Regions from separate parts of the Vibrio aestuarianus genome, predicted to be linked through region 2. Evidence: predicted binding sites of a transcription regulator. Region 2 holds the regulator's gene; each other region holds the start of a gene.
The links. Region 2 encodes PurR, which represses purine synthesis genes. Its sites were predicted from a motif close to TNANGNAAACGTTTNCNTNA; they were not measured.

Region 1 (7,804 bases), 1.0 Mb from region 2:
AGTGAGGTTCTGTGGTAGAGGCAAATACCGAGTACAGCGATAAAGCCAAGTGTAGAGAGCAAGATGTCCATAATATGTTTCCCTTTAAGACGGAATGTATTTTGTTATACGTCTTGATTTTTGAAAGTGGTCTAACCAGTGGTAATTGTAATCAGAATATTAATGAAATGTAAAACCTTATATTGTTCAAAAAGTGATCCATGTAGAGCAAAAAATCTAAATAATCCAATGTATCCATGACTTTCTACGTATGGAATGAACAGAAAAGGACAATTCTTGAAGTGGAACTCTCGACAGAGCAAATGGTTTGGGTAAACTCAAGTTTGTTACTGGCTCTAAAACAAGAGTTCATCTGTAAGCAGATTAAAAAGAGAATATACCTATGTACCAGGATTTGATTAAAAGTGAATTGACGGAAGCTGCTGACGTTCTGAATAAGTTTCTCAGTGATGACCATAACATTGCTCAAATTGGAGCGGCGGCAAAGCTGATTGCTGATTCATTCAAACAAGGTGGCAAAGTTCTATCTTGTGGTAATGGCGGGTCACATTGTGATGCGATGCATTTTGCTGAAGAGTTAACGGGGCGTTATCGTGAAAATCGTCCTGGTTACCCTGGCATCGCTATTTCTGATCCAAGCCATTTATCATGTGTGAGTAATGACTTTGGTTATGATTTTGTATTTTCTCGTTATGTTGAAGCGGTAGGTGCAAAGGGGGATGTATTATTTGGTCTGTCTACTTCAGGTAACTCTGGTAATATTTTGAAAGCCATTGAAGCGGCGCAAGCGAAAGGCATGAAAACCATTGCTCTAACCGGTAAAGATGGCGGCAAAATGGCGGGCTTGGCGGATGTTGAAATTCGTGTCCCTCATTTTGGTTATGCTGACCGTATTCAAGAAATCCATATTAAAATTATCCATATCATTATCCAATTAATCGAAAAAGAAATGGCGTAATTATCTGAATTATTCAGGTGCAGCCTAAGGTTTAAAGAAGGGAGTGCGTTAAACCATGTGTGAATTGCTCGGTATGAGTGCCAATGTGCCGACGGATATTTGCTTTAGTTTTACTGGGCTGATTCAGCGTGGAGGCAATACAGGTCCACATCGTGATGGCTGGGGAATTACTTTTTATGAAGGAAAGGGTTTTCGGACGTTTAAAGACCCAAACCCCAGCTTCCAGTCCAAAATTGCAGAGCTGGTCCAGAGTTACCCGATAAAAAGCCGGGCGGTCGTTAGCCATATTCGTCAAGCGAATCGTGGTGGTGTAAATTTGGAAAATACTCATCCCTTCACGCGAGAGTTGTGGGGGAAATATTGGACATTTGCTCATAATGGACAATTGTCTGATCACCAGCAGTTAGAAACTGGGCGTTATCGCCCCGTTGGTGAAACAGACAGTGAACAGGCATTTTGCTGGTTATTAAAGCAATTGGAAGCGCGTTATCCAGAACCACCACAGGATATGGTTGGGATGTTTCGTTTTGTTGCGCAATGTTGTGACCAATTAAAAGAAAGAGGCGTATTTAACATGCTGCTTTCGGATGGGGAATACGTGATGACGTATTGTACGAATCACCTTTATTGGATCACCCGTCGTGCGCCATTTGGTAAAGCCAGCTTGCTTGATGAAGATGTTGAAATCAACTTTCAAGAAGAAACAACACCAAACGACGTGGTTTCTGTGATTGCGACACAACCTTTGACGGGTAATGAAATGTGGCAGCGAATGAAACCCAGTGAGTATGCGATTTTTCACTATGGTGAGTGTATTGATAATAATGCCTCAGCGTTAGTTGATGTGCCGTTTGCAGCGGCTAAACCTGGGTGTCAGGCACCGATTGAATCTCTGAATTAAATGGTATTCTCATTGCTCAACAAAAAAGGGTTGCTGTTATGCAACCCTTTTTACTTTCCAATTTTTTGTTTAACTTAATCGAACGCGTAGCCATGCATACCAAGTTGTTTTCCATCGAGGTAAGCTTTGCCTTCACGCATCTCTAAACGTTCTTCAACAAACCATTGTGCCACTAAAGGGTAAATTCGATACTCTTGGGTTTGCACTCTATCTGTCAGCGTTTCAACCGTATCTTCATCAAAAATAGGTACCTTTGCTTGTAGGATAACAGGCCCGCCATCAAGCTGCTCTGTGACAAAGTGAACACTGGTTCCGTGTTCTTCATCACCAGCATGAATCGCGCGTTGGTAGGTATTGAGACCAGGATATTTCGGTAGCAGCGATGGGTGTATATTGAGCATTCTTCCTAAGTAGTGACGAACAAATTCACTACTCAGAATGCGCATATAACCAGCTAGAATGATTAAATCAGGTGCGTATTGGTCTATTTGTTCCATCAATGCGAGATCAAACGCGTCACGCGTATCAAAAGCATTAGGGTCAATATGTACCGCTGCTGCACCTGCTTTTTTAGCTCGTTCTAAGCCATAAGCAGTTGCTTTGTTTGAAAAAACGGCCGTAACCTTGCCATCTTTAATCTTCGTTTCACACGCGTCGAGGATAGCCTGTAAGTTGGTACCATTTCCTGAAACTAAAACAACAATACTTTTCATAGGTTATTTGATCTCTACTTGCTCTTCACCAGATTGAGCTTCAGCAATATGACCGATAACCCATGCGTTTTCACCTTCTGCTTGCAGTAATTTAACCGCAGCATCGGCTTGTTCAGTTGGTAGTGCAACGATAAGACCGACACCACAGTTGAAAGTGCGGTACATCTCGTGAGTTGTCACATTACCCTTTTCTTGAAGCCATTGGAAAATGATTGGCCATTGCCAACTGCTTCCATCAATAACGGCTTTGGTTCCTGCTGGTAAAACGCGAGGAATGTTCTCCCAAAAGCCACCACCAGTAATGTGTGAAATTGCGTGAATGTCGTGTTCTGCGATCATCTTAAGCGCTGATTTGATGTAAATCTTGGTTGGTGTCAGTAAGTGCTCACCAATGCTTTTTCCTGCTAACTCTTCATTTTTATCTGCGCCAGAGACTTCTAAGATCTTACGCACTAACGAGTATCCATTTGAGTGGGGACCGCTTGAACCTACCGCAATCAATGCATCACCTGCCGCCACTTTTGAGCCGTCGATGATGTCTTCTTTTTCCACCACACCGACACAAAAACCAGCGACATCGTAATCTTCGCCTTCATACATACCAGGCATTTCTGCGGTTTCACCACCAATTAACGCACAGCCAGCTTGTACACAACCATCGGCGATACCAGATACCACGTCAGCTGCGGTATCTACATCTAATTTGCCGGTTGCGTAGTAATCTAAGAAGAAGAGTGGTTCTGCACCTTGGACGATTAAATCGTTCACACACATTGCTACGAGATCAACGCCAATCGTGTCGTGCTTTTTCATATCCAAAGCGAGACGCAATTTAGTGCCCACACCATCAGTGCCGGAAACCAAAACAGGGTGTTTATATTTTGTTGGCAGCTCACAAAGCGCACCAAAACCACCAATGCCACCCATTACTTCAGGGCGACGAGTGCGTTTTACGGCACCTTTAATGCGTTCAACTAGTGCATTGCCTGCATCGATATCTACGCCTGCATCTTTGTAGCTCAGAGATGTGTTATTACCGCTCACGGGGAAGTCCTCGTTTAAGTTGGATATGAAAACGGCGCTATTCTAACAGGGCTTAAAACAAAAAGGAAAACGTTTGCGTCAGTTTTTTTGTTTATAATTGGCACTGAAACCAATACAAAATGTGTGTATAATCCGCAGGTTTATTTAAATATTGCCGGAGATGGAAATGAAAGTTGTTGAAGTGAAGCACCCTCTAGTTAAACACAAACTTGGGTTAATGAGAGAAGGGGAAATCAGCACTAAGCGTTTTCGTGAGCTAGCGACAGAAGTCGGTAGCCTGCTTACTTATGAAGCGACATCTGATTTTGAAACAGAAAAAGTGACCATTGAAGGTTGGAATGGCCCTGTTGAAGTCGATCAAATTAAAGGCAAGAAGGTTACGGTTGTGCCAATTTTGCGTGCAGGCCTTGGCATGATGGATGGTGTTCTCGAACACATTCCTAGTGCACGTATCAGTGTGGTAGGTGTTTACCGTGATGAAGAAACATTAGAACCAGTGCCTTATTTCAATAAGTTAGTTTCTAACATTGAAGAGCGTATCGCGTTAGTCGTTGACCCAATGCTGGCGACTGGTGGTTCGATGATCGCAACGATCGATCTTCTGAAAGAGCAAGGCTGTAATCAGTTTAAAATCCTAGTATTGGTGGCAGCACCTGAAGGTATTGCGGCTCTTGAAAAAGCTCACCCAGATGTAGAACTATACACAGCTGCGATTGATGAAAAACTAAATGACAAAGGTTACATCGTTCCTGGTTTAGGCGATGCTGGTGATAAGATTTTTGGTACCAAGTAATTGAATGATAAAGGGGAGCATATCGATGCTCCCCTTTGTTTTACTTAATTCTAAAAATTAATGATTACTTTTTAAGACCGAGCGTACCCGTTGTACGTTTAGCGGGTGCTTTATCATTGTTACTGCCTTGTCTTGCATCATTATTCCATGACTTATTGCTAGCCGATGTAGTGCGAGAGCCTTTGCCTTTTTTAGAATTTGGCGCATGGCGATATTCATCAGCATTATGACCTTTAAAGGTTCGCGTTTTTTGGTTACGACGCGCTGTTGAGGTTTGATTCTCTTCGCGGCTATCGTACAGCTTAGCATCGGTTGCTCTGCGAATGCGTTTTCCTTGCGCGTCTAATTTTGATGCGTCTTCAGTGCCACTTGAACCTTCACACATCGCCAGAATTTCAGCCACTTCATTATCAGACAGGTAACGCCATTTGCCATTTGGAATACCATCTAAACTGATGTTCATAATTCTAACACGGCGCAGTTTAAACACTTCATAACCTAGTGCTTCACACATACGACGAATTTGACGGTTCAAACCTTGAGTTAACACGATACGAAATGAGAACTTAGTTTCTTGCGTCACTTTACAGGGCAAAGTAACGGTATCAAGAATTTCAACACCGGAAGCCATTTTCTTTAGAAACTCATTGGTGATCGGCTTGTCTACACGTACCACATACTCTTTTTCGTGGTTATTTCCTGCGCGTAGAATCTTATTCACGATATCACCGTCATTGGTGAGAAAAATTAAGCCATCAGAAGGTTTGTCGAGGCGGCCGATAGGAAAAATACGTTGGCGGTGACCGATGAAGTCAACAATGTTTCCCGGAATATCACGTTCAGTCGTACAAGTAATGCCAGTCGGTTTATTTAATGCGATATAGATAGGTTTTTCTTTGGATTTTAGTGGCTTGTCATCAATGCAAACGTCATCATCTGGCTGCACTTTGGTGCCCATCTCCGGCAGTTTACCATTGATCGTTACCCGACCTTGTTCAATCAATTTATCGGCTTCACGGCGTGAGCAGTAGCCAGTTTCACTGATGAATTTATTTAGGCGTTTTTCAGTTTGTTGCGACATGTTGTTCTCCTAACGTTTCCCAACGGCGGTTAAAAAAGAAAGCAACACTGAAGTGTTGCTTTGGATGGCGTTTATTTTAGCAGTTATCGTTAATTAACCAAGTCGTTTTTGATGACGCTCTCGGTTTTCTATTTTCTTTTCGGAGCTCTTACGCAACATCACATAAACCGCTCCTGAACCACCATGAAAAGCTTGAGCACTATGCACACATTGCACATCTTTTATTTGCATCAACCAGTTGGCAACGAAGCTTTTCATTAGTGCTGGTGGGTTTGACTTCTCCCCACGACCATGCACGATGGTGACAGTTCGAATATCCCAGTCCATGCATTGTTTTAGAAAGCTAACCACTTCATCTCGCGCTTCTTTTAGTGTTTTGCGATGAAGGTCTAAGCGAGCTTGAATAGGGTATTTTCCTAAACGCAGTTTTCGATAAACCCCTTCTTGAACACCGTCACGCTTGTATTCGATAATGTCATTAGGTTTGAGCATTGGAGCATTATCGATCGAAAGATAGTCAGGATCGCCTTCACTTATCGTCATGGCCGATTCTCTTTTAGCTAGCTGAGAATCAGTGACAGTATGTGATTTTTTGAGTTCGGCGGTATCGTGAGTAATTGGCTTTACGTCGCCCATCATTTGTTGGAATAAATCGAAATCATTCTGAGACATGGGTGCTTCTCGAATCGATAGAGGAATAGGCAATTATACCCAGTGATCCTCGAATCAGATCAAGCAGAAAATAAAAAACCGGAGCAGACAAGCAATCGGCTCCGGTGCATAGCGTCATTCTATTTTTCAATAGCGGCTAAGCGATCTAGTGAGGAGATTTGTCGTTCATCACCTTGTAAATGAAGAAACCGCCGTAAAATAGCATTAGACCAAAAGCGCCAAAGATTACTATCATTGAAGATAGCCCCACTGCATTACCAAATAGGAGATCAAGCCAAAAGTCCATGTTTCCTCCAAAGTTTCGAAGACAAGCCCAAGTTAAAGGCTCATGATTGTGGTGACACTGATCTGGATCAATTGTGTTGCATAGGTTAAAAGATTGTTGATTATTGTGTGTAATCGATCACATTCCTTGATTGTGCTGGCGATGTTTTGAGCGAATGGTTCTTTTTTAATAGAAAAATCATTAAATGGCTTGCGTCTGTGAGCGAGATCCGTAATATACGCATCCGTTCTAGGACATAAATTTTAGAACAATCTCGGTGAATAGCGCAGCTTGGTAGCGCATCTGGTTTGGGACCAGAGGGTCGGGGGTTCGAATCCCTCTTCACCGACCACATTAAAAGCCTCGCAGCAATGCGGGGCTTTGTCATATCTGGGGTGTAGGAATAGTGTACTCGAAAGGGGCGGGGGTTCGGCTCTTTCAAACTCGGGCTCTTCACCGACCACATTAAAAGCCTCGCAGTAATGCGGGGCTTTGTCATATCTGGGGTGTAGCAATGGTGTACTCAGAAATCACAGCTGGCGGTTTGGCTTGTTGAAAGCTGTTGAACGGCGAACCCCTTTGCTGTGAGTAAATCAATTAAGTTGTGCTTGCCGACTAAATGCAGAGTACCAACGACAACTAAATAGTTACCATCTTTATTCGGTAAAAAATAATCGGAGCTGAGCTTATTTGCCCATGCGTTATTTCTTTGAGTAATGAACGCTTCCACCATCTCCTCTGACATCTGTTCTAATTCTGCAAACTGAATGAGTTTGTGTTGATCACCTGCAGTCCAACTTTCAATTAAACAGTGTAGAACTTGCTCATTATTGTCCCACTCATCCAATATTGAGGTTAACAACTCTTTACCATCTTCTGGTTGATTGGTCAGTAAGTCTATCTGAAATTGCAGTTCTTCTAGGCTGAAAATAGGCTTGTTATTGATCGTTGCTTTGTACATCAGACGCATATCGACACCATCATCCGGTACATAACCTAATAGGGACCATTGTGCTTGCTGTAATTGTAAAGCGGTTACCCAAGGCGGAGAGTCTTTGAGGTTTTCGGCGTTTAGTCCTAACTGTTTAGCAACCGTAACTAATTGCGACAGTTGCTGTGTATTGAGCACATCTTTAGATAAATGTTGCGTGGGAGGATAGGTAATGCCTTCGATTTTTCTCACGTCAGTTTCTACAACTAGCCCATCACTACTTTCAAAAAACTGTGTTACTGCTTGAGGAAGTGGATACATCGATTCATCCCCTACATGGATCGATCCAACAATTAATAGGGTTTGATTTCCTTTCTTAGCTTGCCAGTAGAGTGGTTCGGCATTGATTACTATTGAAAAAAGCAAAGAGAAAACTAACAGAAAAT
Region 2 (7,804 bases):
AGTACTCGTCACTTCAGCGAGCCATATGCAACGCGCATTAAACGAATTTTACTCGGCAGGACTCGCCCCTATTCCCGCGCCAACCAATTATCTAGCGCAAAACAATATCGCTCAGGCTTGGGAAAAATACACACCTCGAGCTCGCTACTTAGAACAAACGGAGCGCTATTGGTATGAGACCTTGGGGCTATTGTGGCAAAACCTACGTGATTGGGCATCCGGCTACGAGGAAACGGCTTTAGAAAACGCTCCACAACAAGAAAGCAATTTGTAAGATACATAAAAAACCGAAGTCTCTACTTCGGTTTTTTATTTTCTGGCATCTCAAATAACCCAACGAGATACGTGTTTTATCGAAAATAAACGACTAATCTCCGGCAAACATATACCCTTCCCCATGCACCGTCACAAAAATTTGTGGGTTTTTAGGGTCAAATTCCATCTTCGCTCTCATCCGTCTAATCAAGACATCAATCGTACGATCATTAGGCGCATCAACACGATGACTGATCATATTCAAAATACGTTCTCGGCTCAGTACTTGGTTAGGATAAGAAGATAATGCAACCAACAACTCATACTCAGCTTTTGTCAATTTTACCGGTTCACCACTTCGACTAAGTGCACGGCGTTGAATATCAAATGACCATTCACCAAATCGAACGAGATTACCATTTTGAGAAGTATCGCCAACAGTCGATTGATTATTGGCTGTCGATATCCGCCATAAAAGATTTTTTACACGAACTAACAGTTCACGTAATTCAAATGGTTTGGTGACATAGTCATCAGCCCCCATTTCGAGACCAACAATTTTATCGATGCTATCCGTGCGACCTGTAACCAGGATGATTCCAATATCAGATTGACTACGTAGTTCACGCGTTAACATCAAACCATCCTCTCCCGGAAGGTTGATATCTAACATAATCAAATCAATAACGTTGTTCTGAAGCGCCTCTCGCATTTGAGTACCGTTCTCCGCCTCTGTAACGGTATAACCTTCATTTTGAAAGTACCCGGCCAGTTTACTGCGAGTTACTGCGTCATCTTCAACAACTAATACGTGATAGCTCATGTACACCACTTATTTATATGGAAATGCCTAAGTCTCAGTATGAGACTATGTACAAATTTATTCTATTCATAAATCGTCATAATTCTATCATCGCAGGCTAAAAATAGAGAAAAATGCTGGTTTATTGATTCAAAACAACCTTCCAAGACGGTATTAATTAAATAACAATTTCTGTCATATTTTTTCATTTATATAGTGATAGCTATTCATTTTTATTCGCTAAACTTAGCAGAGTAATTATTTTTGGAGCAAGATGATGCAAGAAACTAAAGCCTTTAATGAAAAGCGTGCCGAGATTTACTGGTGGCTTTCGAGCTTATTTGTCAAAGAGCTAACTGAGCAGGAACTAGAACAATACCATACTCAGGCCATTCGCTCATTTCTTACTGGCTTAGGTGACAACCAAACCCTTAAACCTGCAATTGACAAACTAGTCGATGCATTAAATCGACTCATGGATAGGGAAGATGCTCAACTAGAGCTTGCCGCTGATTTCTGTGATGTTTTTCTAAAATCAAATAAAGATTCTGCTCTGCCATATGCCTCTATTTATATTGGTCAATCAGGTCTTCTCAATGCTGAACCAGCAAAAGCGATGACCGAATTAATGGCATCACATAACATTGCGGTAAGCACATCGCTGAATGAGCCAGCCGATCACATTGCTATTGAATTAGATTTTCTGGGGAATTTGATCATTCGATCCAATGAGCTAGAACAGGAACAACATTTAGATCAAGCCTTTGTCGAACAGTATGAGTTTATCCAACAGCATATCCTCTCATGGGTGCCTCAGTTTAGCCTTCGATGCCAACAAATTGATCAGTTCGGGTTCTATAGCGCATTAACCGAACTGCTAGTGGCATTTCTTCAATTGGACTGCAAGTATTTGTCTAACGATTAGTGCGTCTTTACATAGATACACAATAAATCAGTCAACTGTGACAATTGACTGATTTATTAAGCAGATTTTTCATTGCCTGATTGACGTTTGCAGACTAAAATCTTGACTGAAAACGATAAAAAATTATTTTTAAGATGCAAACCGCTGTTTCCGGCGGTTTTTGTGTTTTTATTACTTTTAGGCTTCAATCTTAACAAGGTAATAAGCCTAACTCTGCTGAATGGTAAGCTGATTCAACCGTTCTGCAATTATCGACAGGAACGAATTTATGGCTACGATTAAAGACGTTGCTCGCCTCGCTGGCGTATCAACCACCACGGTATCGCACGTGATTAACAAAACTCGCTTTGTTGCTGAAGCTACACAAGAAAAAGTGATGGAAGCAGTAGCGGAACTCAACTATGCGCCAAGTGCTGTGGCTCGTAGCTTGAAATGTAATACCACCCGTACGATCGGTATGTTAGTTACCCAATCCACTAACTTGTTTTTCTCCGAAGTTATTGATGGCGTGGAAAGCTACTGCTATCGCCAAGGCTATACGCTCATTTTGTGTAACACGGGCGGTATCTATGAGAAACAACGTGATTATATTCGCATGCTAGCAGAAAAGCGCGTTGATGGTATGTTAGTCATGTGTTCAGACCTCACTGAAGAGCTTCTGGAAATGCTCGATCGCCATGCCGATATCCCTAAGGTGATAATGGACTGGGGCCCAGAAAGCTCTCAAGCTGATAAAATCATCGATAATTCTGAAGAAGGTGGTTATCTAGCGACCAAATACCTTATCGATCATGGTCACACTGAAATTGCATGTCTAAGTGGTCACTTCGAAAAGGCAGCCTGCCAAGAGCGAATTCAAGGCTTCAAACGCGCACTTGCAGAAGCGAACCTAACTGTGAATGAAAACTGGATACTGGAAGGTAACTTCGAGTGTGACACTGCCGTATTAGCCGCAGATAAAATCGCAGCAATGGATAAACGTCCAACGGCTGTATTCTGTTTTAACGATACTATGGCTTTAGGTTTAATGAGTCGCCTACAACAAAAAGGTATCCGTGTCCCTGATGACATGTCAGTGATTGGCTATGACAACATTGAGCTCGCTGAATACTTTTCACCGCCGCTAACCACCATTCACCAGCCTAAGCGCCGTGTAGGAAAAAATGCATTTGAAATTTTGTTAGAACGCATTAAAGACAAAGAGCATGAAAGACGTATTTTTGAAATGCACCCAGAGATTGTTGAGCGTAAAACAGTTAAAAATATAAAAAAATAAATCAAATTTTTGCTCGTTAATCGTTCGAAAGTCAAAACTGCCCATATTCTTAAAATTAGGATTACATTTGACTTTCAATCATGAAACTTTTGAGATGGGCATCACATATAAGAGATACAAATGTGATGTTTGTCCAATTTTTTATTTATTCTAATTCTTAGAAGTCACGCACAGGGCAAACCATTTGAAAGAATGGGACGCAAAGCCTCCGGCCTAAACCAAAATATTGGTAGGTAGCGGGGTTGCCGATGGCAATGATACTAGCATTAAGTTTACTCCTTACTGACACACTTTCTGCATAGAGTTGCTAACCTCTCGGACCTGATTTTGGTGGCGTATTACCTATACACCGAGAATTTACAACATGGATAAACCAGTACTTAAAGATTCAATGCGACTATTCGAACAGTTTGGACAAGTAAAATCTCGTTCAATGTTTGGCGGTTTCGGTATTTTCGTCGATGACACTATGTTTGCTTTGGTCGTAAACGATAAACTTCACATTCGCGCTGATGATGTGTCTACAAAACGCTTTGTACAGCAGGGCTATGAGCCTTATGTATATAAAAAGCGCGGCTTTCCTGTCGTCACTAAATATTTTGCATTACCTGATAATTGCTGGAACAACCCGCAACAAATCTTGAGAGACGCATCTGTCGCACTTGAAATTGCCAAGCAAGAACGTGAAGTTCAAGCTCAGGCAAAGCCAGATCGCTTGAAAGATCTGCCCAATTTGCGTCTTGCAACGGAAAGAATGCTCAAAAAAGCAGGTATTGAATCGGTTAATGATTTACAAGCGAAAGGTGCTTTAGAAGCGTACAAAGCCATTCAGCAAACCCACTCTTCGACTGTCAGTTTAGAATTGCTTTGGGCTTTAGAAGGCGCGATTGAAGGAAAACACTGGTCTGTTATTTCGCAATCTCGTCGTGATGAACTCGCCAATAATCTATAAACGTTAACCACAACCTTTCAAAAAGCGCTCGCACTTCATTGCGGGCGCTTTTTTATTCCATTTTGAAATAAAAGTTCGACTTTCCATGTCCTATTCACTATATCTAGTGTAAAAACGCGGTGAGAAAAAGCATGAATAAAAAAATTGTCTTGGGTCTAATCCTATTAATTACCATCATTCTGCTAGCGATGAATTTTGGCCAGTATCTAACCTTAGAAAACGCCAAAGCACAGCAATTACTGCTCAATGAGCATATTGAACAAAACTTTGTGAGCGCAGCTGCACTCTATTTCTCGCTCTATATTTTAGTCACGGCATTTTCGATACCTGGGGCGGCAGTGGTAACTTTATTAGGCGCGGCGCTATTCGGCTTTTGGACTAGCCTACTTTTAGTCTCCTTTGCCAGTACTATCGGGGCAACCCTAGCTTTTTTAAGCAGCCGCTTTTTACTGCGTGAATGGGTGCAAGACAAATTTGGCTCAAAACTGAAAGCGATAAACCAAGGTGTGGAAAGTGATGGCGCTTTCTATCTATTTTCTCTGCGCTTGATACCTGTCTTTCCATTTTTCTTGATCAATTTGTTAATGGGCTTAACACCACTTTCCACTGTTCGCTTTTATTTAGTTAGCCAGTTGGGGATGTTGCCAGGCACTGCTGTCTATTTGAATGCAGGCACACAGTTATCTGAAATAGATAGTCTATCTGGTATTATTTCACCGTCCGTCTTGCTTTCATTTGCACTGCTTGGATTGTTTCCCATGATAGCGAAATGGGGTCTATCTAAATTCAACAATATGACCAAAACGACTTAGAGCCAATCAACATGAAGATATTCGTCTCGAACTTATTATTAGAAGCACATATCGTCAGTCATCTCTTGCAGCAAGAAAAAATTCAGTGTGAAGTCAGGGGAGAAGGCCTGTTTGGTTTACAAGGTGAATTGCCTTTTGGAGAAGAAACTAACCCTTATGTATGGCTACTCGATGCTCATAAAGAACGTGAAGCTCTTGCAGTTATAGAAACTTACCGCGATAACCATGAACAAAATGTGTCCAACTGGTACTGCCAAAAATGCGGAGAAGAGAACGAACCGCAGTTTTCTGCCTGCTGGCATTGCAGTTCAGTTCAGTAGCTCCCATTGACCGTCTACTCGTATCGAAATTAGCGAGACATATTCTGTTGAATGAATTCAATAGAGTGTCGATTAAACATCTCCGGCTGTTCAACATTACAAACATGTCCACAATTGGGTATTTCTAACAGAATACTCTTTTTGTGGTGTGCCACCATGTCCTTGACGGGTTTAATGAACATATAGTCTCTCTCGCCCATCAGATAAAGAGTCGGGATTGGTAGTTCTTTCTCTTTAAAGTACTTCATTAAAGGGTTAACTTCCGAAGTCAGCATAAACCAGCGTTTAAACTCTTTTTGGCACAGTTTTCTTGCTTCTCGTATGAACAGATGTCGAGACTCTTTTTGAGTACGTTGTGGCATAACAATATAAGCGAACAATCGATATAGCCACATATAAGGAATGATATGCTTACTTAAATTGCCTACCTTAACTAGCACCTGCGAACGAACGTCAAAACGCGTCACCGCACCACCTAACACCATCGTTCTAACACGACTAGACGCTAATTCAGCAAGGTTTCTGACAATAATTGTTCCTAGTGACATACCAACAAAATGGGCAGATTGGATTTTCAGATGATCCAACACTTTGAGAATATCTTGTGTAACTGATTTAAAAGTATAGCGATTGGCCATTAATTCTTTAAGTAACTGATTGGATTTGCCGTGACCACGGAGGTCAATTAACAATAAATTAAAATGTTCTCTGTATGCTTTTATCTGCTTAAACCAGATAGATGAGCTTCCCCCTGCCCCATGGACAAAGACAACCCATTCATCACTGGTCGGATGATGGTAAGTTTTATGGAAAAGTAAACTCTGAGACATATTGAGATATTTGTTCGCAATCAATGAGTATTAAGACTACCACAAAATACCAAGACTGTTGGCAGCAGGATGTAAAATTATGTTTGGTTTATCTGCTCTATAGCATTAAACAAAGGCGCCGAAGCGCCTTTTCATTTGTTATTAACTAAATAACGCGTCTTGATACATTTTGATGTATTCTTTCGCTGAATCTTGCCAACTAAAATCTTGTCGCATAGCGCGTTGCTGTACTTCTAACATTTTATCTGGATGCTGAAGATAAAATAGCATCGCCCGTTGCATAGTAATCAGCAAAGCCTCAGCAGACGGTTCATGGAAACCAAAACCCGTTGCTTCATCAGGGTACTTATCGTAATCACGAACCGTATCTTTCAGGCCACCGACTTCACGCACAATAGGCAATGTGCCGTAAGCCATGCTATAGATCTGATTCAAGCCACACGCCTCAAATTCTGACGGCATAAGAAAGAAATCTGAACCGGCTTCAACCAAGTGCGCGAAACGGTTGCTATAAGCTTCAACAAAGGCAAATTTATGTGGATACAATGAAGCGATTTTCTGCAAACGAGTGGCAACTTCAGGTTCACCCGTCCCAACAATAATCACTTGGACATCATTACGTAAAAACTGCTCAAGTATGGGTAGAATGTAATGAAACCCTTTTTGGTGAGTTAAACGACAAACCATACCAAACAGCGGTAATGAACGTTTAGGTAATTGCAGCTCTTCTTGCAGTATCTGTTTGCTTGCTAATTTACCCGCATGCAGCGATTCCGCCTCATCTGAATAGCCAAGAGGAAGATATTCATCCTGTTGTGGATTCCATTCACTGTAATCACAGCCATTGACAATGCCGTGAAGATCCCTTGCTCTGTGTACAAAATCATCAACCAGTCCATGAGAGCCCAAAGGCGTCAGCAATTCAGATGCATAATTAGGACTGACTGCATTAATTTTATCGGCAAAGGCAATACCTGCACGCAGCATGCTAACGTGATCATGCCCATATTGCAGAAACTCCATACCAGATAAATTTAATTCAGGAATAATTTCTAATTGATGATAAGAGAAGATCCCCTTGAAGATAGCATTATGCACCGTCAAGACACTCTTCATCTCAGAAAAATATGGGTCGTGTTGATAACGAGTTCTAAGCAAGAAAGGAACTAATCCTGTATGCCAATCATTAGCGTGAATAACTTGCGGTTTTTTGCCTAATTTCGGCAACACATCCAGACTCGCTGCTGAAAAAAAGCCAAAACGTTCACCGTTATCTGAATAGGCTTGGTTATTCTCACCATACATTTCTGGACGGTCAAAATAATGTGGGCAGTCGATCAAATAGACTGGTACACCATCAAGCTGCATTTCACGCACTCGATATTGGGTGTGAGGCCAATGATTAAGCTCAGTCTCTAGCACAACCGGAGCTTCATTTAGCCCCGGTATAGAGCGATAAGCAGGTAGCGCAACGGCTACCTGATGACCTAGCTCTTGAAGAGCTTTAGGCAGCGCCTTGGCGACATCCGCCAAACCACCACTTTTAATCAATCCTTGTGCTTCTGAAACGGTAAACCAAACCTCGATTTTTTCCCTTTTAGAATCCAACTTTCGTTCCTTTTGCAATAACAA
Region 3 (7,804 bases), 820 kb from region 2:
GTGTAATAGTATTCACCCCCAACTCAACCGATTTTTGGATGGTGAATTCCATTTTGTCACCACGAGAGATGACTTGTCCGAGGTGCAAATTTAATGGCGATTCACAGCTACTCTCTACGCGTTCTGCTGCTTCGACCAACACGCCTTTTTTCGTCACTTCGCTGATAGTTGCTGGAAATTCAGCGCCACTTCCATCAAATAGCAGCACTTCTTGACCAACTTGCATGCGTAACACTCGGCCAATATGTCCAGCCGCGTCATCACTTAACGCGATGGTGCCGAGCTGCGAAATTGGGGTCGGGTGATAAATTCTAGGGATGCGCATGGTAACTTCCTGCCTGACATTGAATAGCCACTAACATGGATGCTTTTAGCTGAAAAAACAAGGGGCAAGAATGAGTTTCAGCCATCAAGATTAAACGTTTCAACGGATTATGAACCACATTGCTTTTGAACAAATGGGTTGTGGTTGCCTTGTACTTTAGCAATGCGTTGGTCACGCTTACATTCCCATGAATCTGCCGGATATTGGCGATTCCATGCCTGCATTAGCTGAGTTTGTTGTTTTGATAGCTGAAAACCATATTCTTGGCTCATGTACAAGTAGGTACGAGCAATCGACCCGCGTGCTCTATCCGGTGGCATGACTTTACGTTGCTTGAAATTGACCTGCATTTCACAGCGACCATAGGTTTCACCATCCACTCCATTCCATTGACTGAAATTGTAGTTTGAGCGATCACCGTTAACTTCTCCGATTGCAGGGGTTAAGTTGTGTAGATCCGCCTCCATAGAACGAAAAGCGCTATCATTCTTGGTGCAATTTTTACGCCCGCCACTTTGCCAGCATTGACGCTGGTGACCAAATTGCCAAGCAGGAACCACATGCTCCCATTCAATACGGCTGGCGCGGGTTTGTTGTTTACGTACTTGATAGCCACAAGCTTGTAAGTCTGGTGTACCTTTACGACCTTGCCATTCAATGTCACAACCACAATAAAAACTAATTGGATGATCTTGATAGATCTTCAATGCTTCTTTCTTTGCTTTAGAAAATGAAGAGGGTGGTGCTGATAGTGCACTAAACGAGAGTAATGCTAAGAGCCCTGCGACAGACAATAAACGAAGATACGACATAATTTAGACTGATATAAGTGTGGTTTTTCTCAGTCTAACACTCAGGATGAGGAATTATAAATGATGTTTTTATCGTTATTTTTCGGGGATGGTCATCACGAAAAGCAGCGAATAGAACACTAATTTAAGAAAGCTGTACGCCTGTAAAGATCAGAGTTTGCGAACATTGTTGGCAGCGATAAGTGGCTTGATGGCGCAACACTTTGTTATGGCGACGAATAGTCAGAGGATAGCGAGTACAGTCGCAGCGATATTCAAAGGTTTTGCCTTGTACAGAAGAGACTTCAAACCGATGAGTGGTATTGGCGGGTAAATGAAAGACTTGATTCATCACACTCTGCCACTCTTTTCCGTGTGGACGGACTCGACCATAGCGTTGATAAGTAATGAGGTGAGCGATTTCATGTGCGATCACTTCATCTAAAAAAGCTTGTGTGTTTTCTGCAAATAAAATGGGATTTAAGCGAATTTCCCAACGTTGTAAGTAAGCTTTTCCAGCGACTTTGCCTCTGAGTTGGTAATTTAATGTTGGCAAAGGAAAGGGATGTCGAAAATGGTCGGATGCGATATCAATACATTGTTTAACTTTTGCTTGAGCGCGGTAATGTAACTCAAAGTTTTGCACGTATTTATTCCTAAAAAGCCCTTACTAAAAAGTAAGGGCTTGTGTATTTTTTATCTACAATGCAGTTGCTTATTTCAAGCCAGCGAATTCACGAAGAATAGCGGCTTTATCTGTTGCTTCCCAAGGGAATTCTTCACGACCAAAGTGGCCGTAAGCGGCAGTTTTCTTGTAGATTGGTTGTAGTAGGTTCAACATTTCTTGCAGGCCGTATGGGCGTAGGTCGAAGTGTTGACGTACTGCTTCGATAATGATCTCTTCTGAGACTTTTTCGGTACCAAATGTTTCAACCATGATAGATGTTGGATCAGCAACACCAATTGCATAAGAAAGTTGAATTTCACAACGGTCAGCAAGGCCTGCAGCGACGATGTTTTTCGCTACATAACGTGCTGCGTATGCTGCACTACGGTCTACTTTTGATGGATCTTTACCAGAGAATGCACCACCACCGTGACGCGCTGCGCCGCCGTAGGTGTCAACAATGATCTTACGACCAGTTAAACCACAGTCACCCATTGGTCCACCGATAACAAAACGGCCGGTTGGGTTAATAAAGAATTTGGTTTCTTTGCTGAGCCATTCTGTTGGCAATACTGGCTTGATGATCTCTTCCATTACCGCTTCGCGTAGGTCTGGTGTAGAGATAGAATCACAGTGTTGAGTTGAAAGAACGACTGCATCAATACCAACGATTTTTCCTTGGTCATATTGGAAAGTAACCTGAGATTTTGCATCAGGGCGTAACCAAGGAAGAGTACCGTTTTTACGAACTTCTGCTTGTCTTTGTACCAGACGATGAGAGTAGGTAATCGGTGCTGGCATTAGGATTTCTGTTTCGTTAGTTGCGTAACCAAACATGATACCTTGGTCACCAGCGCCTTGCTCTTTAGGATCGGCTTTATCAACACCTTGGTTGATGTCTGGAGACTGCTTACCGATAGTGTTCAATACGGCGCATGAGTTTGCATCGAAACCCATGTCTGAGTGCACATAACCGATTTCACGTACTGTTTGACGAGTTAATTCTTCAATATCAACCCATGCTGAAGTGGTCACTTCGCCACCAACCATCACCATGCCTGTTTTTACGTAAGTTTCACAAGCAACACGAGCTTTTGGATCTTGTTCTAAGATGGCGTCAAGGACAGCGTCAGAGATTTGGTCTGCAATTTTATCTGGATGACCTTCTGATACGGATTCAGAAGTAAACAGGTGCTTAGCCATGAGAGCTCCAATTTAAGTAGTTGGTCGGTGGCAAGTCGCTAGCAACTTACCACCTCAATTCATTAATTTATGTAGGTGTTTCTACATCTAGACGTCTATTCTAGTTTTGAATGGTCGAATTACAAGTAATTTTTTTCTGATCTGAAAGCCAAACGATTGCTTAAGTTTGCTCAAAATTTTTTGAATTTGGGTTAATATCCTAAAAATAAGCCACAAACAGCCGGATTTCCTCAGTAAAACGTTTGCAGTGATAAAAGTGCTTTGAGAGAATAGCCGCGCTGTTTTCAGCCCAATTTCGTTACTTTGAATTCGCTTAATGCACTCAGGAGCAGACATGTCTTCCCGTAACCTTCTTTCTAATAAAGAACTAGCCAATGCAATCCGCGCTCTTAGCATGGATGGTGTTCAACAAGCCAACTCTGGTCACCCAGGCGCACCAATGGGGATGGCTGATATCGCTGAAGTACTTTGGCGTTCTCACCTAAATCACAACCCACAAAACCCACAATGGGCAGACCGCGACCGTTTCGTTCTTTCCAACGGCCATGGCTCAATGTTGATTTACTCTTTGCTGCATCTAAGCGGTTACGAGTTATCGATTGATGATCTGAAAAACTTCCGTCAACTGCATTCAAAAACCCCGGGTCACCCAGAATATGGTTATGCACCGGGTGTTGAAACGACTACAGGTCCACTAGGCCAGGGCATTACCAACGCGGTTGGTATGGCAATGGCAGAGAAAGCACTAGCCGCACAATTTAATAAAGAAGGCCACGACATCGTCGACCACTTCACTTATGTATTCATGGGTGATGGCTGTTTGATGGAAGGTATTTCTCATGAAGCTTGTTCTTTAGCGGGTACGTTAGGTCTTGGCAAGCTGGTTGCTTTCTGGGATGACAACGGCATTTCTATTGATGGTCACGTTGAAGGTTGGTTCTCTGACGATACACCTAAACGTTTTGAAGCGTATGGTTGGCACGTTATTCCTGCGGTTGATGGCCACGATGCTGAAGCTATTAATGCGGCAATTGAAGCGGCGAAGGCTGAAACTGGTCGCCCAACTTTGATTTGTACTAAAACGATTATCGGTTTTGGTTCTCCAAATAAAGCGGGTTCACATGATTGTCATGGCGCGCCTCTTGGTGCGGAAGAAATTAAAGCTGCTCGTGAATTCCTAGGTTGGGAACACGGACCGTTTGAAATTCCTGCTGATATTTATGCACAGTGGGATGCAAAAGAAGCAGGTCAAGCAAAAGAATCCGCTTGGAACGACAAATTTAAAGCATACGCTGCGGCATACCCAGCGGAAGCGGCAGAACTGAAACGTCGTTTAAATGGTGATTTACCAGCACAGTGGGAAGAAAAAGCCAGCGCAATTATTGCCGACTTGCAAGCTAACCCTGCCAATATTGCATCACGTAAAGCGTCACAAAATGCGCTTGAAGCCTTTGGTGCAATGCTACCAGAATTTATGGGCGGCTCTGCTGACTTAGCACCTTCTAACCTTACTATGTGGTCTGGTTCTAAATCACTGACTGCGGAAGATTTCTCGGGTAACTACATTCACTACGGTGTGCGTGAATTCGGTATGACTGCCATCATGAACGGTATTGCACTTCATGGCGGTTTCGTTCCTTACGGCGCAACGTTCCTAATGTTTATGGAATACGCACGTAATGCAATGCGCATGGCCGCTCTGATGAAAATTCAGAACATTCAAGTGTACACGCACGACTCTATCGGTTTGGGTGAAGATGGCCCTACGCACCAACCGGTTGAGCAAATTGCTTCACTGCGTTTAACACCAAACATGAGCACATGGCGTCCATGTGACCAGGTGGAATCAGCGGTAGCTTGGAAACTGGCGATTGAGCGTAAAGATGGCCCATCTGCGCTTATCTTCTCTCGTCAGAACCTAGCACAGCAAGAGCGTACTGTTGAGCAAGTGGCTAACATTGCTAAGGGTGGTTACATCCTGAAAGACAGCGATGGTAAGCCTGAGCTAATCCTAATTGCGACAGGTTCAGAAGTTGAGCTAGCAGTGAAAGCCGCAGAGCAACTAACCGCAGAAGGTAAGAAAGTACGCGTGGTATCGATGCCTGCTACTGATGCATTCGATAAGCAAGATGCCGCTTACCGCGAAGCAGTATTGCCAGCAGACGTGACTAAGCGTATCGCGATTGAAGCGGGCATTGCAGATTTCTGGTACAAGTACGTTGGCTTTGGCGGCAAGATCATCGGTATGACCACCTTTGGTGAGTCAGCGCCTGCTGATCAGTTGTTCGAGATGTTTGGCTTCACTACTGAAAACGTAGTGAAAATAGCCAACGAGCTGCTTGCTTAATTGACTTTAGGCATACAATAAACAGAGCCTCGCTTGTTATAAGCGGGGCTTTTTTTATTGTCATCCCTAAACCACCGCCTTGGGCGGTGGTGATTGAACCTTGGGGCTATTGCCCGAATGAGTGCCCATGCTAGAAGTAAACCTCTTATTCACCATAAGTAAGAGGAAACTAAAAACATGGGCGATTATAGAAGTTCATCACATGTATATTGGCGTTGCAAATACCACATAGTTTGGACACCGAAATACAGATTTAAGATCTTGAAAGGGCGTTCAGTAATCCGCTTGTTTAACAAGTTCCCACATATAAGAAAGAAACCGTGGGGTAATCATTTTTGGGCAAGGGGATACTTTGTTGACACAGTTGGTGTGAATGAAGAAATCATCAGGCGTTACGTAAGGCACCAAGACAAGAAAGATCAAGAATATGAGGCGCAGTTAGAGTTGAAGATAAACTAGCAGCGCAGGGATGCCCCCTTATAGGGGGCTATAAACCAAAGCCGCCTTCTAAGAAGGCGGATTTTTACTTGCTCGACGTATCAACACTGTGAGTGAGAATCAAAGCGTTCAGGGAAATTCTATTTAACGTTTTATTAGGGTGTTGCTCTTAGCTGCTATCGGTTACTATTTGTGCCACTTAAAAAAGTTAAGATGATAGAAGAATGCTTAAAGTCGCAATCAATGGTTTTGGGCGTATCGGACGCAATGTATTACGTGCGATATATGAAAGTGGAAAGAATGAGCACATTAAAGTGGTTGCCGTGAACGAGTTGGCGCAGCCTGATGCGATGGCTCACCTTCTGCAATATGATACAAGTCATGGTCGATTTGGAAAAAAAATCAGCCATGATCAAGAGCACATCTATATCCACCATGACGCTTTGTCGCAAGCAAAGGGAAAATACGACTCGATTCGGATATTGCATCTTAGCGAAATTAAACTACTTCCTTGGCGCGATTTAGGCGTCGATATTGTTTTAGATTGTACGGGGGTGTATGGCTCTAAAGCTGATGGTCTAGAGCATATTGAAGCCGGTGCAAAGAAAGTGTTGTTTTCTCACCCGGGGGCGAATGATCTGGATAACACCATCATCTACGGTGTAAACCATGAAACGCTTCGTGCGGAACACCGCATAGTCTCTAACGGTTCTTGCACTACCAATTGCATTGTTCCTATCATCAAAGTGCTTGATGAAGCGTTTGGTATCGATTCGGGAACCATCACTACTATTCACTCTTCAATGAATGATCAACAAGTGATCGATGCTTACCACACAGACTTGCGTCGTACTCGTTCTGCCAGCCAATCTATCATCCCGGTTGATACCAAGTTGCATAAGGGGATTGAAAGGATCTTTCCGAAATTTTCTAACAAATTCGAAGCCATATCAGTGCGTGTACCGACAGTAAATGTGACGGCTATGGATTTAAGTGTCACAATTAATACAAATGTGAAAGTTAATGACGTAAATCAAACCATAGTTAACGCATCTCAGTGTACATTACAGGGCATTGTTGACTATACTGAAGCGCCGCTTGTTTCCATCGATTTCAACCATGATCCCCATAGTGCGATTGTTGATGGTTCACAAACAAGAGTAAGTAATGGGCAGTTAGTAAAAATGCTCGTTTGGTGTGATAACGAATGGGGCTTTGCGAATCGTATGCTGGATACGGCGCTCGCAATGCAAGCATCCGAGTAGTAGCAGGATGATGGAGAATTATTTATTTTTTTCCTTGAAATAAATAATGATAATCTCCATATCAATAACCAGTTTGAAGAATTAATAGGCTCGGCAAGGTTGCCGGGTTTCCAAAAACTTTATTTATTAATATTTGAGAGGACAAACCATGTCTGTAATCAAGATGACCGACCTGGACCTAGCAGGTAAACGCGTATTTATCCGTGCTGACCTAAACGTGCCAGTGAAAGATGGCAAAGTAACTTCTGATGCACGTATTCTTGCATCTCTACCAACAATTCAGCACTGTCTAGCGGCTGGCGCTAAAGTAATGGTTACTTCTCACCTAGGTCGTCCAACTGAAGGCGAATACGCGGAAGAGTTCTCTCTACTACCAGTTGTAAACTACCTAAACGACGCACTAGATTGCGAAGTTAAATTAGCAAAAGATTACCTAGATGGCCTAGAGCTGAACGCAGGTGAGCTTGTTGTTCTAGAAAACGTTCGCTTTAACAAAGGCGAGAAAAAGAACGAAGAAGAGCTTTCTAAGAAATACGCTGCACTATGTGACATCTTCGTCATGGATGCATTCGGTACGGCTCACCGTGCACAAGCGTCAACTCACGGTGTTGGTATGAACGCGCCTATCGCGTGTGCTGGTCCTCTACTTGCTGCTGAGCTAGAAGCGCTAGGCAAAGCAATGGATAACCCAGAACGCCCATTGGTTGCTATTGTTGGTGGTTCTAAAGTTTCAACGAAACTGACAGTTCTTGAGTCGCTATCTAAAAT
Region 4 (7,804 bases), 1.1 Mb from region 2:
TTCACTTCTCAGAGAACCATTGCGCAGTGGCGAATCGATAATCACTGGCGTCGCAAAAGATTGAGCCACACGTAATGTTTCTGGGTTCGATAGGTCGGCGCGAATCTGTGGCAGATTGGTGCGGTGAATCGCCCCCGTGTGTAAGTCAATAATGTAGTCACAGCGCAGTGCGACTTGAGAAAAGAATGTGTGTGCCATACGAGAGGCTAAAGAGCCTGTTTCGCTACCGGGAAAGCAGCGATTGAGATCTCGTCTATCAGGTAAGTAACGTGATTTATGGATGAAACCAAATACGTTTACAATGGGTACAACGATCAGCGTTCCTTTAAGTTTCAAAGGATCAACTGAGTTAATTAACTGACGTACTATCTCAACACCATTGAGTTCATCACCATGAATAGCGGCATTGACCATGAGTGTTGGACCTGACGAAATTCCGTTTATGATTTCGATGGGAATGGATAAAGGGGAGTGTGTATAAAGCTTAGCGGCTTCTAGTTCGATAGCTTTCCGTGTTCCTGGGGGAATGACTCCCCCCAGAAATTCAAATTCCTTATTTTTTTTAACCTTTGCCACGCGTTTTTGTTCCTTTTGTTGCCGCATTTTTTTCGATAAATTCGACAATCATCCCTGCAATATCTTTACCAGTTGCGGCCTCAATACCTTCCAGACCAGGAGATGAGTTTACTTCCATGACAAGTGGGCCACGTTCTGATCTTAATAGATCAACACCAGCAACGTTAAGCCCCATTATTTTTGCAGCCTCGATAGCAGTGCGTCGTTCTTGAGGGGTAATCTTAATTAAAGAAGCTGTACCACCACGGTGAAGGTTTGAGCGGAATTCCCCCTCAGCACCTTGACGTTTCATCGCTGCAATGACTTTATCACCAATCACAAAACAACGAATATCAGCGCCACCCGCTTCTTTGATATACTCTTGCACCATGATGTTGGCCTTAAGGCCCATGAATGCTTCAATGACACTTTCTGCTGCTTTGCGCGTTTCCGCTAACACTACACCGATGCCTTGTGTTCCTTCAAGTAATTTAATCACCACTGGAGCACCGCCAACCATTTCGAGTAAGTCTTTAACGTCATCGGGCTTGCTAGCAAAGCCAGTGATCGGCATACCAATACCTTTACGCGACAATAGTTGCATTGAACGTAGTTTGTCTCGAGAACGGCTGATCGCAACCGATTCATTGACAGGATAGACTCCCATCATCTCAAATTGACGTAAAACAGCAGTACCATAAAAAGTAACTGAAGCGCCGATACGAGGAATAACCGCATCAAACCCCGCCAACTCTTCACCTTTAAAGTGAATTTCTGGCTTGTCTGAATTGATATTCATATAGCAACGTAACGCGTCGATAACCTTGACTTGGTGACCACGATCTTTACACGCTTCAATCAAACGTTTGGTTGAATAAAGCGAAGAGTTACGTGACAGAATACCAATTTTCATTATTTGTGCTCCTCGAAAGCGATTAAAAAGGATTGTGTTGGGTCAACGACAATCTTATTGTGCATAGCGGTACGGCCTAACAGCATGCGAAAAGCCATGTTTTCACGGTTGGTTAAGGTGATCTCTATTGGCCATATTTGACCACCTAAACTGACTTCAGATTCAATCACGTAACGTGTTTCTTCATGGCCGCCTGAATCACGTACGGTACGTTCATCTACCACTTTTGCTTCACAAACGACGACTTTTTCATCATTCCGCTGTAAAGGGTGGATCCAAAAGCGAACCCAAGGCGCTTCTTCTTTAGTAAAGCTTTCTACTTTAAATGCGTGTAAGCAAGACGTACGAGCTCCGGTATCTATTTTTGCTTTGATTTTTTCAATACCTAACGCTGGAAGGCAAAGAGTTTCCCGCCATCCGACAATCATTTTTTCTTTCATCGCAGTTTCAATCTTTTTGAGAATTAAAGATAACGCTAAGGATTAAGCGCTATCATCGATACAACAACGTGCTGTAATCGCTAGAAGAGAGTGTGGTGAATAACTCTAGGAACTTCAAGGGGGCGAACTCTAACAGTGGCTTAAAGTGTGCGCTAATGAATAAATTTTTTCTTATCGATAAATTTTTTTGATAGAAATCAAGTGAAAACAAGATACCGGGCTAGATAGCCCGGTAAAGTCATTAATTATGCTTTGGTTGGGATAGCTTCCAGTAGAGCAACCATCTGATCCCAGAAAAGATCCACAGTGTCGATTTTTACCTTTTCATCTGGGGAGTGAGGGAATTTGATTGTAGGGCCAAATGAAACCATATCCATTTCAGGATAAGGTTTTTTGAACAGGCCACATTCAAGTCCTGCGTGGATAACCATGATATTTGGTTTATGACCGTAGATACCTTCATACATATCACGGAAAATAGCCATGATTTCAGAATCTGCATCAGGCTTCCAGCCAGGATAGGCGCCAGAAAATTCAATCTGAGCACCAGCAAGTTCAGCGACAGAGGTCAGCATACCTTCAACTTGGCTGCGACCAGAGTCAATCAAAGAACGGATCAAACAAAGGACTGTTACGCTATTTTCTGCCGTAGTAATCACGCCAACGTTCAGTGACGTTTCAACCACACCTTCAATTTCATCGCTCATGCGGATCACGCCATTTGGACATGCATTTAACGCCGCAATAAAACGCTGTTGGTCTGCGATAGTAAATACAGTTTTAGCATCATCTTGCACTTCATTGAAAGAAACGATACTGGTTTCAACACGTCCAAGTTCTTCTTTAAGAAGGTCTGTGTAGAAGCCAAATAGTTGATCCAGCTTTGCTTCATTTTCTTTAGGTAAGGCAACAGTGACAAAAGCTTCACGAGGAATCGCGTTACGCAAGCTACCACCACGAAACTCAACTAGGCGCAGTTCAAGTTGTTGTGCGTGGCCAGCTAAAAAGCGAGCAAGCAGTTTATTAGCATTACCGCGACCAGTATGGATGTCGCAACCTGAGTGGCCGCCTTTTAAGCCTTTCAATGTCAATTGACGAGTGACATAGTTACTTGGCGTGGCATCACGTTCAATACTAAATGTCATTGAGCCATCAATGCCGCCTGCGCAGCCCATGTATACTTCGCCTTCTTGCTCTGAGTCAGTGTTCAGAAGAATGTCGCCTTCTAGCCAACCTGCTTCTAGACCGAAAGCACCAGTCATTCCCGCTTCTTCATCGATTGTCAGCAGTACTTCAATAGGACCGTGTTTGATCTCATTAGAAGCCAAAACCGATAGACAAGCAGCCATACCAATGCCGTTGTCAGCACCCAAGGTTGTACCTTTAGCTGTTACCCACTCACCGTCGATGTAAGGCTGAATAGGATCTTTAGCAAAGTCATGTTGCGTATCTTCGTTTTTCTGCGGCACCATATCGATATGTGCTTGTAACACGACACCTTTTTTATGTTCCATTCCTGGAGTGGCTGGTTTTTTAATAAAAACGTTACCGGTTGGATCGCGGCGAACTTCTAAGCCTTGCTCTGTTGCCCACTGAATAATGTATTGAGCAAGCGCTTCTTCATGCTTAGAGGGATGTGCAATAGCACAGATTTTATCGAAAAATTGCCAGATAGGTGTAGATGATAACTTACTGATTTCAGGATAGAACTCAGACACGGAAGGCTCCTTTTATTTGAGTTTGCCAGATCAAGGTGAATAAGATGGTTCTCTGGATAGAGATTGATCATAGCGTGACTTTTGTTATTCACAGCATACCACTCTAGGCAATAGGCGAGTAGCCTGCTTTGAGAGGAATTATTTGAGTGAAATCATTGTTGGACCGTACATAGTGTACAAAGGAGATTACAAATAGGTGTTTAGGCTCTTATTAATAACGACTAGTACTTATGATTAAATTGACATTAATGTAATTTAATTACCAAAAATGAATGACACAGATCAATAAAAGAAAAATATGTGATTCAAATCACCAAAGTGGTTGTAATTTAATTTCTTGGTGGTATATTTGTAACCAACTTCGAAAGCGAAGAAAAAATGCTCAAAGGATGAGTCCGTTTTATCGCCTCCAGGGAACCGAGAAATCAAGTAATATTCAATTGATTTAATAAGGTGATAGTTATGAAAGGTTTACCATCTGCAATGTTCTGGCTAAACAAATCTGTTTATACAAGTAACTTTGCATACCCAACAAGCTTTGGTTACTAAGACTCAAAGCATGTTATCTGAACGTTATGTTCACCCCCTATATATTGGAATTTTTTGACAGTCAATTTGACTTAGATGATTCGCCGCCACCTCAATGAGGTGGCGTTTTTTTATCTGTAATTTGGCTTTCATTACTTCAAATCACTGCGCTAACCATCCTAATAAATTGATGAATTTGCAATCAAAATCCCTTGTTTTTATGGGATTTAACTCATATTGACAGCCAAATTTCCTTCATATCAAAACAAATTGCGTCTGGAATTTGTGATCTGATGTCTCTATAATCCACAGCCAATCGATTACGCAACCGTTTACTTTTTACCTTTATAGGACTCGATCATGCTCGAAAGGCTATTCAAACTCAGTGAAAATGGCACCAACGTGCGCACTGAGGTTATCGCAGGGATTACCACCTTCCTTACGATGGCATACATTATTTTTGTTAACCCTGCGATCTTAGCGGATACAGGTATGGATCGCGGTGCCGTATTTGTTGCTACTTGTCTAGCGGCAGCTATTGGCTGTTTTATCATGGGCTTTGTTGCAAACTACCCAATCGCCCAAGCTCCAGGGATGGGGTTAAACGCATTCTTCACTTATGCGGTTGTGCTTGGCATGGGTTATACATGGCAAGTTGCTTTGGCGGCGGTGTTTGTTTCTGGGATCCTGTTTATATTCCTCAGCATATTTAAAATTCGTGAATGGATTATCGAATCTATTCCTATGTCATTGCGGACAGGCATCTCAGCGGGTATTGGCCTTTTCCTTGCTTTTATTGCATTGAAAAATGCAGGAATTGTGGTCGATAACCCGGCAACATTAGTGTCTGTTGGTGCGATTACTTCATTACCTGCGGTGTTAGGTGCCATTGGTTTCTTCTTAACTATTGCTTTGGTGCACCGTGGTCTGAAAGGTGCCGTTATGATCGCTATTCTAGCGGTAACTGGCCTTGGTTTAATATTTGGTGATGTGCAATGGCATGGTGTTATGTCGACACCACCAAGTATTGCTCCAACATTTTTACAGCTTGATTTCTCAGCCATTTTTGAAGTTGGTATGATTTCAGTGGTTTTTGCTTTTTTGTTTGTCGATTTATTTGATACTGCTGGTACCTTGGTTGGTGTGGCACAAAAAGCAGATTTAATTGGTAAAGATGGCAAAATTCCTCGCTTGAATAAGGCACTGCTTGCCGATTCAACCGCGACTTCTATTGGTGCGCTATTGGGAACGTCTAACACCACTTCTTACATTGAAAGTGTCGCTGGTGTTTCTGCGGGTGGTCGTACAGGTTTAACCGCCGTGGTCGTTGGCATTTTATTCTTACTTGCATTATTCTTCTCGCCATTAGCTGGAATGATCCCTGCGTATGCAACGTCAGGTGCATTGTTTTATGTGGCCATTTTGATGCTTTCTGGCCTAGTGAGTATTGATTGGCGCGATCTGACTGAAGCGGCTCCAGTCGTTGTCACTTGTTTACTGATGCCTTTGACATTCTCTATTGCAGAAGGTATTTCACTTGGTTTTATCGCCTATGCAGCCATTAAGCTGTTTAGTGGCAAAGGGCGCAGTGTATCGATGAGTGTGTGGGTTATGGCTGCTATCTTCATCTTCAAATACATCGCCTCTGCGTAATGGCAGGCAGATTATTTAAATTATTAGATTTATAACAATTAGGTTTATAACAATGAGCAATAAATTCGTTATCACTTGGGACAACATGCAGACTTACTGCCGTCAATTAGCAGAAAAGCAAATGCCTGCAGAACAATGGAAAGGTATTTGGGCTGTCAGTCGTGGTGGTTTAGTACCTGGTGCAATCTTGGCTCGTGAATTGGGAATTCGTCACGTTGATACCATCTGTATCTCTAGTTACGATCATGATCATCAGCGTGATATGACCGTCATTAAAGCACCAGAAGGTGATGGTGAAGGTTTCTTGATTGTTGAAGACTTAGTTGACAGTGGTGATACAGCTCGTAAATTACGTGAAATGTACCCTAAGGCTAAATTAATTGCGGTTTGTGCTAAACCTTCAGGTGTTGATTTATTGGATGACTATGTTGTCGATATTGCTCAAGACACTTGGATCGAACAGCCTTGGGATATGACGATTCAGTACGCTGAACCTATCAATCGTAAACAAAAATAAATCTTTTTGTGTTTATTTGAAAAAGGCCCTTTATAGGGCCTTTTTTTTGATTACTATAACCTTATCGCTCTCAACAGAATCGGCTTATGTCTGAACCTAAAAGCAAAAATCTCTCTGAAACCTTATTCCAAAAGCATAAACAAGCGAAAGAAACCTCGGCACTCATTCGCTATATGCCAAGTAGCCAAGAAGTCTTGGACAATAAAAAGCAGCAGGAAGGGTATGCTTGGTATCGTAACCTAAGGCGTCTGCAGTGGATTTGGCAGGGGATCGATCCGGTAGAGCAAGAAGAAGTACTGGCAAAAATCGCTTCATCGAAGCACTCAAGAACACATGACGAGTGGTTGGATACGGTGATGGGATACCACGGCGGCAATTGGTCTTATGAGTGGACAAAGCTTGGTATGCGTCATCAAAAAAGGGCGAATAACAAGCAAAGTGAGGAGGCGGCAAATGAACTTTTTTCTGCGTCTTTGTGTTTTAGTATTGCCGGTTACCCTCATCTGAAAAATGATAACTTGTCCTTGCAGGCTCAAGTGCTAGCTAACAGCGCTTATAGTGAAGCATCAAAACTGACGAGTTACGTTATTAAGCAAATAGAAGTACCGTACAAAAATAAAAAGATCATTGTTAACCTTCATTTACCTAATACCGATAGACCTCATCCCGTTATCATGGTGAGTGCTGGCTTAGACAGTTTGCAAACGGATATGTGGCGTTTATTCCGTGATTATTTAGCTCCACGCGATATTGCGATGATCACCATCGATATGCCTTCTGTTGGTCACAGTTCTCATTGGCCATTAACTGAAGATTCTTCATGCTTACACCAAGCAGTGTTGCACGAGTTATCGCGTCTACCTTGGGTTGACCATCAAAAAGTCGGACTTGTTGGCTTTCGATTTGGTGGTAATTCAATGATAAGACTGTCTTTTTTAGAACAGGATAAGATCAAAGCATGTGTCTCGTTAGGAGCTCCAGTTCATGATATTTTCACTTCTCCAACCAAGTTAAAGCAAATGCCTAAGATGTATCTAGATGTTTTAGCTTCACGCTTAGGGAAGGAGGCCGTTGATATTGATAGCCTCTCTGGGCAAATGATGGCTTGGTCACTGAAAGTCCAAGGGTTCTTATCGAGTCGTCGCACTAAAGTGCCTATTCTTGCGTTGGGCTTAGAGGGCGATCCAATTTCACCTTACTCAGATAACCAGCTTGTTGCGTTGTTTAGTGAATATGGCAAAGCTAAGCAGATAAAAAGCAAAACAATTTCACAAGGATATGAGCAATCCCTCGATTTAGCGATAAAGTGGTTAGAAGATGAGCTATTTAGGTGACTTTTCCTCTAATTTAGTTAAGCATGATATAAGTATGCCTTAACAAGCATATGAACAATCAAAAATAATGATCATTCTTAACATTGAAATGGAGAGTCATATGTCAGAGATGACCCAAGCCCCGACTCATTATCGTTTGTTGGCCG

Region 1: purM (phosphoribosylformylglycinamidine cyclo-ligase) is a predicted target of PurR. The motif match lies at 3,678-3,697, and genes of this name have one in related genera.
Region 3: metK (methionine adenosyltransferase) is a predicted target of PurR. The motif match lies at 3,131-3,150, and genes of this name have one in related genera.
Region 4: MCT08_RS04785 (NCS2 family permease) is a predicted target of PurR. The motif match lies at 4,475-4,494, and genes of this name have one in related genera.

What each region holds. Positions count from the first base shown of each region.
Region 1 is NZ_JAKNYQ010000001.1:1,074,484-1,082,287, forward strand. Features, by position in the region: gene fadE (acyl-CoA dehydrogenase FadE) at 1-71, opposite strand, end outside; gene lpcA (D-sedoheptulose 7-phosphate isomerase) at 383-958, shown strand; gene MCT08_RS05075 (class II glutamine amidotransferase) at 1,014-1,859, shown strand; gene purN (phosphoribosylglycinamide formyltransferase) at 1,934-2,572, opposite strand; gene purM (phosphoribosylformylglycinamidine cyclo-ligase) at 2,576-3,616, opposite strand; gene upp (uracil phosphoribosyltransferase) at 3,783-4,409, shown strand; gene rluF (23S rRNA pseudouridine(2604) synthase RluF) at 4,474-5,490, opposite strand; gene smrA (DNA endonuclease SmrA) at 5,584-6,162, opposite strand; gene MCT08_RS05105 (DUF3149 domain-containing protein) at 6,308-6,448, opposite strand; tRNA gene MCT08_RS05110 (tRNA-Pro) at 6,703-6,779, shown strand; gene MCT08_RS05115 (TraB/GumN family protein) at 6,951-7,804, opposite strand, start outside.
Region 2 is NZ_JAKNYQ010000001.1:2,109,528-2,117,331, forward strand. Features, by position in the region: gene elyC (envelope biogenesis factor ElyC) at 1-274, shown strand, start outside; gene torR (two-component system response regulator TorR) at 368-1,078, opposite strand; gene torD (molecular chaperone TorD) at 1,335-1,982, shown strand; gene purR (HTH-type transcriptional repressor PurR) at 2,251-3,258, shown strand; cyclic di-GMP riboswitch class I at 3,423-3,508, shown strand; gene MCT08_RS09740 (TfoX/Sxy family DNA transformation protein) at 3,623-4,210, shown strand; gene MCT08_RS09745 (TVP38/TMEM64 family protein) at 4,330-5,022, shown strand; gene MCT08_RS09750 (putative signal transducing protein) at 5,034-5,342, shown strand; gene MCT08_RS09755 (alpha/beta fold hydrolase) at 5,372-6,172, opposite strand; gene glgA (glycogen synthase GlgA) at 6,314-7,780, opposite strand; gene glgC (glucose-1-phosphate adenylyltransferase) at 7,770-7,804, opposite strand, start outside.
Region 3 is NZ_JAKNYQ010000001.1:2,933,862-2,941,665, reverse strand. Features, by position in the region: gene rsmE (16S rRNA (uracil(1498)-N(3))-methyltransferase) at 1-325, opposite strand, end outside; gene MCT08_RS13345 (endonuclease) at 433-1,137, opposite strand; gene MCT08_RS13340 (SprT family zinc-dependent metalloprotease) at 1,262-1,762, opposite strand; gene metK (methionine adenosyltransferase) at 1,832-2,986, opposite strand; gene tkt (transketolase) at 3,321-5,333, shown strand; gene MCT08_RS13325 (transposase) at 5,511-5,792, shown strand; gene epd (erythrose-4-phosphate dehydrogenase) at 5,996-7,036, shown strand; gene MCT08_RS13315 (phosphoglycerate kinase) at 7,185-7,804, shown strand, end outside.
Region 4 is NZ_JAKNYQ010000001.1:1,010,637-1,018,440, forward strand. Features, by position in the region: gene MCT08_RS04765 (succinylglutamate desuccinylase/aspartoacylase family protein) at 1-504, opposite strand, end outside; gene rimK (30S ribosomal protein S6--L-glutamate ligase) at 563-1,468, opposite strand; gene MCT08_RS04775 (ATP-dependent zinc protease family protein) at 1,468-1,908, opposite strand; gene MCT08_RS04780 (aminoacyl-histidine dipeptidase) at 2,154-3,626, opposite strand; gene vcdP (small protein VcdP) at 4,089-4,175, shown strand; gene MCT08_RS04785 (NCS2 family permease) at 4,515-5,807, shown strand; gene gpt (xanthine phosphoribosyltransferase) at 5,860-6,324, shown strand; gene frsA (esterase FrsA) at 6,411-7,658, shown strand; gene crl (sigma factor-binding protein Crl) at 7,759-7,804, shown strand, end outside.